DNA from 2 places in the Paenibacillus sp. SJS-P3 genome. Region 1 is predicted to be linked to the other one. Evidence: a T-box and tRNA genes for the amino acid it is inferred to sense, from the RefSeq annotation. Region 1 holds a T-box; the other holds one or more tRNA genes.
The links. The T-box of region 1 lies ahead of leuS (leucine--tRNA ligase). A T-box ahead of a tRNA ligase gene usually reads a tRNA of that ligase, here a tRNA-Leu.

Region 1 (4,418 bases):
GAGCAGCTGCACGAAGTTCTCCATGGAACGGCGCGGCAGCGTCTCGGCCTTGTAGGCTTCGTTGACCCAGATCATCAGCTGGCTGATCGCGGTGTTGAAGCGCAGGTTGTCGAAGTCGTCCGACACCTTCTTGATGGAGCGGTGCCAGACCCGGTTCATCGCATCGCTTCCTTCGGCATCCGAGATTTTCGGATTCAGCTCGCCGTTCTCGCCGACGAACAAGCGCCAGACGCGGCTCAGGAAGCGGTGCATGCCCTCGACGCCGCTCGTGTTCCACGGCTTCGTCGCTTCCAGCGGCCCCATGAACATCTCGTACAGGCGCAGAGTATCGGCGCCGTATTCGCCCACGATGTCGTCGGGATTGATGACATTGCCGCGGGATTTGCTCATCTTCTCGTTATTCGGGCCGAGAATCATGCCTTGATTGACCAGCTTGTGGAAAGGCTCCTTGGTGTCTACGAAGCCGAGGTCGTACAGCACCTTATGCCAGAAGCGCGCGTACAGCAGGTGAAGCACCGCATGCTCCGCGCCGCCGATGTACAGGTCGACCGGCAGCCACTCCTTCTGTTTTTCGGGCGAGCAGAACTGCTGATCGTTCTTCGGATCGATGAAGCGCAGGTAGTACCAGCAGCTTCCGGCCCATTGCGGCATCGTGTTCGTCTCGCGGCGAGCCGGCAGGCCGGTCTCCGGATCGGTCGTGTTGACCCAATCCGTAACGTTGGCGAGCGGAGATTCTCCCGTTCCCGAAGGCTTGATCGCCTCCACGTCCGGCAGCAGCACCGGCAGCTGATCCTCCGGAACCGGCTTCATTGAGCCGTCCTCCAGATGGAGGATCGGGATCGGCTCGCCCCAGTAGCGCTGGCGGCTGAACAGCCAGTCGCGCAGCCGGTACGTCGTTTTGCCGCGGCCTTTGCCCGTCTCTTCCAGACGGCTGATCATGGCTGCGATGCCTTCGCTGTTGGACAGGCCGTCGAGAAAATCAGAGTTCACATGCGGTCCATCGCCGGAGAAGGCTTCTTCCTCGACGTTGCCGCCCTGCACGACCTCGATGATCGGCAGGTCGAACAGCTTGGCGAATTCCCAGTCCCGCTGGTCATGGCCCGGCACGGCCATGATCGCTCCCGTGCCGTAGCCGGCCAGGACATAATCCGCGATCCAGACCGGTACCTTGGCTCCGCTGACCGGATTGACCGCGTAAGCTCCCGTGAAGACGCCGGATTTGTCCTTGGCCAGATCGGTGCGCTCGAGATCGCTCTTGCGGGAAGCCGCTTCGCGATAGTCGGCGACCGCCGCCTTCTGTTCCTGCGATGTGATGGAGTCCACCAGCTCATGCTCCGGAGCCAGCACGCAGTAGGTCGCGCCGAACAGCGTGTCCGGACGGGTCGTGAACACCTGGATCTCCGCGTCGGAGCCGTCGACCGCAAACGCGACCTCGGCGCCTACGGATTTGCCGATCCAGTTGCGCTGCATGTCCTTGATGCTTTCCGACCAGTCCAGCTCCTCCAGATCTTCGAGCAGGCGCTCGGCATACTCGGTAATTCTCAGCACCCACTGGCGCATCGGCTTGCGGATGACCGGATGGTTTCCGCGCTCGCTGAGGCCGTTGATGACTTCCTCGTTCGCCAGCACCGTGCCCAGAGCCGGACACCAGTTGACCGGCACCTCCGCGACGTAAGCGAGGCCTTTCTTGTAGAGCTGGATGAAAATCCACTGCGTCCACTTGTAGTAGTCCGGATCGGTCGTGCTGATCTCGCGGTCCCAGTCGTACGAGAAGCCGAGCGACTTGATCTGGCGGCGGAAGTTGTTGATGTTCTTCACCGTGATGTCGCGCGGGTGCTCGCCGGTATCGAGAGCATGCTGCTCTGCCGGCAGGCCGAAGGCGTCCCAGCCCATCGGATGCAGCACGTTGTATCCTTTCATTCTTTTGTAGCGGGAAATAATATCCGTCGCCGTGAAGCCTTCCGGATGGCCTACATGCAGGCCCGCCCCCGATGGATATGGAAACATGTCCAGCGCAAAGAATTTCGGCTTGACCGAGTCCTCCTCCGTGCGGAACGTCTTATGCTCATCCCAATGCTGCTGCCACTTCGGCTCCAGCTGCTGGGGGTTGTAGCCTTGTCCTTCGATTCTTTCCTGACTCATGGCCTATGCCTCCTGTTCATTGTGCGGGGGCGCAAACGCAAAAAACCTCCCGTCCCAGCGATTAATCGCTAGGGACGAGAGGTTTGAATTCCCGTGGTACCACCCTAGTTGGCGCCCGGCATGCTTTGCCGCGGACACCCACTCATGAAGCCCTTAACGCGGGCCATGCGGCAAGGCTGCTCCGAATCCGGAATTGACCTTGCGGCTCCGAGGCGAGATTCGGCACGCTGCGGGTCCGGCTTGCACCAACTGATGCCGGCTCTCTAAGTCCACGCGATGCGGCTTACTGCTCCTCTTCAACGCCAATATGGCTAATTTAAGTCCGATTATAGTGGATTGCAGACCGGGAGTCAAGAATGCGCGGCTCAGGAAGGCTCTGTGAAGCTGGAGCTCAGGGCCGGCCCCATCGAGCCGCCTTTCATGAGAGTGACGTAAATGCGTTCATGCTCAACATACTCGCCTGCAATAAGCTTAAGAAGCTGTTCGGAGGAAAGCCACCCCCAATTTTGCTTCGAATAGTCGATTGTAGCCAGGCGCGGCTGCGTGTACTGGGATACTTCGATGTTGTCGAAGCCGATCAGGCTGATATCCCTCCCGACCCGGATGTCCGTCGTCGTCAAATATTCGTACATTCCGATCGCCATCTCGTCGTTCAAGCAGAAGACGGCCGCCGGTTCGGTGAATCGCTGGGCGATTTGAAGGCCGGCAAGCGCTCCGGAAGCTTTTTTGAAATCCCCTTCGATTTCAATGTACTGAATATGCGGATTCCGGTCCACCACCTGCTTGACTGCCTGCAAGCGCTGCCTGGAATCGAACGAGCCCTTCGGCCCCGTCACCACATACAGCTTGCGATGGCCGAGCTCGATGAGATGCTCGACGGCAAGCCTTGCTCCGGCTTTGTTGTCAAGGAGCACCTGATTGACATTGGGGTGGTTCAGATCCCGGTCCAGAACAACCAATTTATGGCCCATATCCGCATACTTGAGCAGCTCTTCGCTCGAGAAGGACTCGTCCAGGACGATGGCGCCGTCGATCATTCGCTGCGGGAGCAGCCGATGCGACTGCTTGCCGCTGCAAGCGACAAGATCGTAGCCGCTCTGCTTCAAGCCTTCCTTCATCCCTTGCAGCAGTTCGCCGTAAAAAGCTCCGTTGAAGTCGCTTAGAAAAACGCCGACCACTTTGCTTTCCTGCTTCTTCAAGTTGCGGGCAGCTGCGTTGGGAGTGTACTGCAGCTCCTTGGCTATACCTAGTATCCGGGCAGAAGTCTCAGCCGTGACCTTCGGGCTTCCGTTGAGCGCATAGGAGACCGTCGATATGGATACCCCTGCTCGTTTGGCGATATCTTTGATATTTGCCACATGCATGCCCCCTTCCCTGTCATCATCCCTTGGATCTCTGCTGTCCAACGGACGGTCGAGCTTTCAGCTGGATATTCGATCACGTATGGATTTCGATCCTGTTCCCCTCTGACTTCAGAAGCGGCAGGATCTGCTCCCGGCTCAGCCTCGAGCCGCCCTGACGGTAACGGTTCGCTTGCTCTCGGCTAGGCATAGCCACCCCGTTCACCAGGATCAAGCCAGCCTGCTTGCTGCCCAGATGATAGACGAATTCAACCGGCAGATCGTAAACCCGGTAGCAGAAATGCAGCCCGTCCAAATGGACCGGCAATACGGGGTCGATGACCAGATCCCCGCCTTCCATGCGGATGCCCAGACAATTGGAGATCAGCTGATTCATATAAATGCCTGGTCCGCTGGAGTATATTCTCCAGCCGCCTTTCACCAAAACCTTCCCTTGCTTGAGTTCTTCAAATCGTTCCTGAGCCTCGTAGCGGTCGTTGAACTTGCCGTCCGAGCTGCTGAAGTAGGCATTGCTCTGGCGCAGATCCGCGTTGGCTACATAGTCGCGAAGCCCGACCGGATTGATCCTGTGCAGCCCTTGCCAGGCTTCATCCGCATGGCCCAGCTTGGCCATCGCTTCGACAAAGCGGATGTGGGCGTGCACGTACTGCAGTCCCACTTCCCTCCCGAAATTAGCGGCCTGTTCGGCACGCTTGAAGCGGTTGCTGACACCGCCTGTGTATGCGGCGGGACGATCCATCAGCCGGACGCCGTCGGGGTCATGCAGCTTCTCTTTGATGAGCGCATAATGGGCCTCCGCCTGTTCCTTGGTCAGCAGCTCTCCGATCATGCTGCGCGTCATGGGCAGCAGCCTGTAGCGGATGCCGGTCTTCGTATCCTCGGGATGCAGCATAAGCTCCGGCTGCCCCGGCTCCT
Region 2 (4,418 bases), 1.3 Mb from region 1:
GCTGACGGAGGAAATCCACACCGGCCTGCTCGTCAGCCTGCATGTGAACTGGTCCCGCAGAGCCGGTGCGCGCGGACCGGTCGTGCTTCATCAAGAGCGCGGCGAAAGCGTGCTGCTGGCCTTATGCATTCAGGACTCCTTGAACCGGCAGCAAAAAACGAATGAGCTGCCCCGTGCGGGCAGCCCATTCTATTTGCTCAATACGGTCAAACAACCTGCCGTCATCGTGGAAATGGGATTCATCAGCAATGATGGGGACAGGTCCATGCTGACTTCGCAGAAAGGCCAGGAGCAGGTAGCCGAAGCCGTCGCGTCAGGGCTTCGGCAATATAAGCTGCTCTTCCGCTGAGGCCGGAACAAGCTCGGACAGCCGGACGAACCGGGTCGTGCCCGACATTCCGGCAGCTGCCCGGGACAACGCTCCCGAGGTCATGAGGCCCGGAGTGCCGACATGCCCGATCGTGATGCTGTCCGCCTGGCCGGCGGACAGCTTTTTCAATTTGTCGACTTGTCTGGCGATATGGCCGGCTTCGTATACATCGTCCAGGAAGACGTCATTGCGCAGGACGGGTACCCCGATCTCAGCCGCGACTTTCGGAACGACCGTCTTGAATGTCGTCCGGCTGTCCAGGAAAAACAGCTCCCGCTCCTTGCATACCTGCAGGACGATCCGCATGATGCGTTCATCAGCCGTAATCTTGCTGCCCATATGGTTGTTCATGCCGGCCGCATGAGGCACATCGTCGATCGCCTTCTGCACCGCGAGGCGAACCTGATCATCAGTCATGCTGCTGAACAGCGCTCCCGGCCCCAGCCACTCCGGCTTGCCCTTGTTCGGTTCCATCGGCATATGGACAATGACATCCAGGCCGAGGCGATGCGCCTTCTCGGCGTCGGCATGCGTGGAAGGCATGAAGGGCATGATCGCGGCCGTAATCGGTACCGGCAGCTTGAACATCTCCTCGGTGCCCTTCATGTTGTTGCCGAAGTCGTCAATGACGACGGCAACCCGATGCGGTGAATTCGCCGACACATGCTGCTGCGGCAAGAGCCCGATTACAAGCATGCCGGCCGCCGCGGCTTTCCAGATTGCGTTCCTCATTGATCTGCACCCCCTGAAGGTTTCTCCTTCATTTTGCAGAGAAGGGATGCGTTTTATGTAAGGAGAAAAATGGCCTGCTCCATCCTGGAAGCCGCCCCCATGCCTTTTTCAGAATCAGCCTGGGCATCGGCGCTGAATCTTATCTGCGCTTTCTGAACGAAACGAGCCGCAAGGCTTCCCGTAAGGAGTCGAAAAAGCAGTCGAATTGGGACGTTTGCGAAACTCGGAGACTCGTGCAATTTGCCAAGCATTAGGCACATTCGCTTCCATGATCTTCGCCACAGCTTGCTCATCTTGACTGCAGCTCAAAGATTTCGTCAGCTCAAGTCATGAGCAACGCGTTACAAATCCCAACAATACAAAAAACTCCTGAATCGTCGCCAGGACAAATTCAAGAGCTCTTGCATTGTTAATTAATGCGGTCAAGAGGACTTGAACCTCCACGTCATTGCTGACACTAGAACCTGAATCTAGCGCGTCTGCCAATTCCGCCATGACCGCGAATCACAAGAAATAATATAACACGAAGAAGAAAGTGATGTCAACCCTTTCCTGTCTATTTTTTAGTTTGATTTTAATTGATTTAGATTGCCGACTCAGCAGCTTTCGGGAGCTTGCTTTAATTTTCCGTTCCGCAGCAATACGCAGGCTGCCTTACCGCTTGGGCTTGTTGTATCCGTTGTCGCCGTAAGGCTGCAGCTTTTCGATCCACAGCTCCAGAAGCGCATCCACTTCGGCCTGATAGGCCTTCAGCTCCTCGGGATCTCCGGCGTACTCTTCTCTCGGCTTGATCTGGTCCAGCTCCTCGAAGACAAAGCTCTCCGCTCCGTAAGCCTTCCAATCGCTCTTCAATTCATGCAGCGTATTCATCCCCGTGCTCTTGAAAAAATCCAGCCGGTTCTTCGCTCCGGGCAGATCCATGCTGCCGCATACAAGCACTTTTCCGTTTTCCTTGTTCCGGATCTGATAAACGCCCATCGGGCGGAACGATTGCTTGTAGGAGGCGGCGAGCTCCTTCTTGCTTTGCTTGTCCAGCGCCATCCCAATCCCTCCTCTTCAGATTCAAATCAATAGCCCATCTCCGCCAGAATGCGCGAAAGCGTGCGCAGCCTCTCTCCGATCAGCTCTCCATCATCGCTCAGTGCCTGGCTGAACAGCTGGATGTCCTCGTCGAGCTTGTCATTATCCGTACATACGGCTACCGTCATGGCATCTCCCTGGAGGCCGATCCGGTCGATCACAGGGTTTGCCGGATCGTACAGCTTGGGATGCTGGTAGGCTTCGCGGAAGTGAGCCATGCCGCTCGCAACAAGAATCGCCAGATCCAGCACTCTGTGCAGAGGGAGCTCCTCCGATTGCCGGGACCATTTCTCTCCCGTGTAGCGCCATACTTTTGCCGAAATGTCGACCTTTCCGCGGTCATTCCATTGGGCAAGGCCAAGCGACAAGCCTTTCGCATCCGAATGGCCGGCCTGGCGTCCATCGACATTGACATAGTTCTCAACCGTAAGGACCGGTTTATGCTTGAGCGTAGTTGGAATTTTCATTCTAAATCCTCCAAAAGAAAGATGTGCTCGAAACGATGAATTACTAAGTTAATAAATTACTGAATTACTAATTTACTTCTCACCTCATCATATCGTCGCGAGCATCCGCAGTCAAGGGAGGACCATGTCGGCACGTACTTCGGATGCCTCCGTTCTCCGAGCCTTTTCTTTTCCCGACCTTCTGCAGCCAGCCAAGGCCGCTCTCGCTTGCAAGCGTACAAACGAAAAAACCGCAAGAATGGGAACCAAGTTCCCCTTTCTTGCGGTCTCTTTCCCCCATCCGCCTAAAATCTTCGAAGGCCTATCGGGAACAGCGATGCGATTGCAAATGTTCTACTGTTGCCGTCTGATTCCGGTTATTTGACGGAACCCGTCATGCCCGCCACGAAATGCTTTTGCATCAGGAAGAAGACGAGCGCGGTCGGCAGGGTGCCGATGACGATGGCCATCATGATGACTCCGTAATCCGGAGTATAACTTGAGCCGAGATTGGAGATGAGCAGAGGAATGGTCCGAGTATCCTCCGATTGAAGCACGATCAATGGCCACAGATAGTTGTTCCAGCTGGACATGAACGTGATGATCGCCGCTGCGGCGTAGGTGGTTCTCATCGTCGGGACGAAGATGCGGAGGAACAGCCCCAGCTCGCTCACTCCGTCGATCCTCCCCGCTTCCAGCAGATCGCGCGGAAACATCTTGGTGCTCTGGCGGAAGAAGAAGATCAGGAAAGCGGTTGTCATCGTCGGCAGCACGACGGCGGCGGCTGTATTGATTCCGATGAAGGGTACGCTGCGGGAGACGGCGGCGAAAATCCGGTACAGCGGAACCATCAGCGCGGCAAAAGGAATCATCATGGACAGCAGCAGAATATTGAAGACGATATCTTTTGCTCTGCTGCGATAGACCTCGAACCCGTATCCGGCCAGAGAGCCGATGACAAGCGCCAGGAATGTGGTCGTCAGCGAGACTTTGGCGGAATTGGCCAGCGCGGTCACGACATCGTATTGATCGAACAGATTCCGCATGTTCACGATCAGATGGCTGCCTGGCAGCAGCCTCCCTTGCGTCACGTCGACGGATTTATTCGTCGCGCTGACGATCATCCACAAGAACGGGAACACAGAGACGACGGTGGCCGCGATGAGGAAAGCATACGTGAAAGCCCTTCTCGATTTAACCATTTCGATCACCTGCCGCTTTGAACTGGATGATGGAGAAGAGGACAATCAGGGCTACGACGGAATAAGACACCGTAGCCGCATATCCGAAGTCAGGCGTGTACTTGAAGGACAGGTTGTAGATGTACTGGGAAATGGTCGTGGTCGCGTTGCCCGGACCGCCCCTGGTAATATTCATGACCTCGTCGAAGAGCTGCAGCGTACCGATCGTGGAAGTGATCGAAGTGAACAGGATGATCGGCTTCAGCAGCGGCACGGTGATGCCGAAGAACTGGCGGACCGGACCTGCTCCGTCGATGCGGGCTGCTTCATAGATCGAGTTGTCGACGTTCTGGAGCGCGGAGAGGTAGAAAATCATGTTATAACCGGTCCATCGCCACGTGATGGCGATGATGATCGTCGCTTTGGCCCAGAAAGGGTCCGTCAGCCACCCGATCGGCTGGGAGACGAGATGGAGCTGCATCAGCGCCGTGTTGACCAGTCCGTCTTGGCCGAACAGGTACTTGAAGATGACGGAATAAGCGACCAGGGAAGTGACGCAGGGCAGGAAGATCGCCGTGCGGAAAAAACCTCTGAACTTAAGCCCGCTGT

Region 2: it has a tRNA-Leu gene. The T-box ahead of leuS (leucine--tRNA ligase) is inferred to sense a tRNA for this amino acid. The anticodon was not compared.

The regions. Positions count from the first base shown of each region.
Region 1 covers NZ_CM160043.1:3,236,818-3,241,235, forward strand. Annotated here, with positions in the region: gene leuS (leucine--tRNA ligase) at 1-2,142, opposite strand, end outside; T-box leader at 2,210-2,451, opposite strand; gene AC06G8_RS14940 (LacI family DNA-binding transcriptional regulator) at 2,508-3,500, opposite strand; gene AC06G8_RS14945 (GH36-type glycosyl hydrolase domain-containing protein) at 3,580-4,418, opposite strand, start outside.
Region 2 covers NZ_CM160043.1:1,945,263-1,949,680, reverse strand. Annotated here, with positions in the region: gene AC06G8_RS08785 (N-acetylmuramoyl-L-alanine amidase) at 1-349, shown strand, start outside; gene AC06G8_RS08780 (divergent polysaccharide deacetylase family protein) at 314-1,102, opposite strand; tRNA gene AC06G8_RS08775 (tRNA-Leu) at 1,520-1,603, opposite strand; gene AC06G8_RS08770 (GIY-YIG nuclease family protein) at 1,757-2,143, opposite strand; gene AC06G8_RS08765 (DUF6530 family protein) at 2,170-2,649, opposite strand; gene AC06G8_RS08760 (carbohydrate ABC transporter permease) at 3,006-3,830, opposite strand; gene AC06G8_RS08755 (carbohydrate ABC transporter permease) at 3,823-4,418, opposite strand, start outside.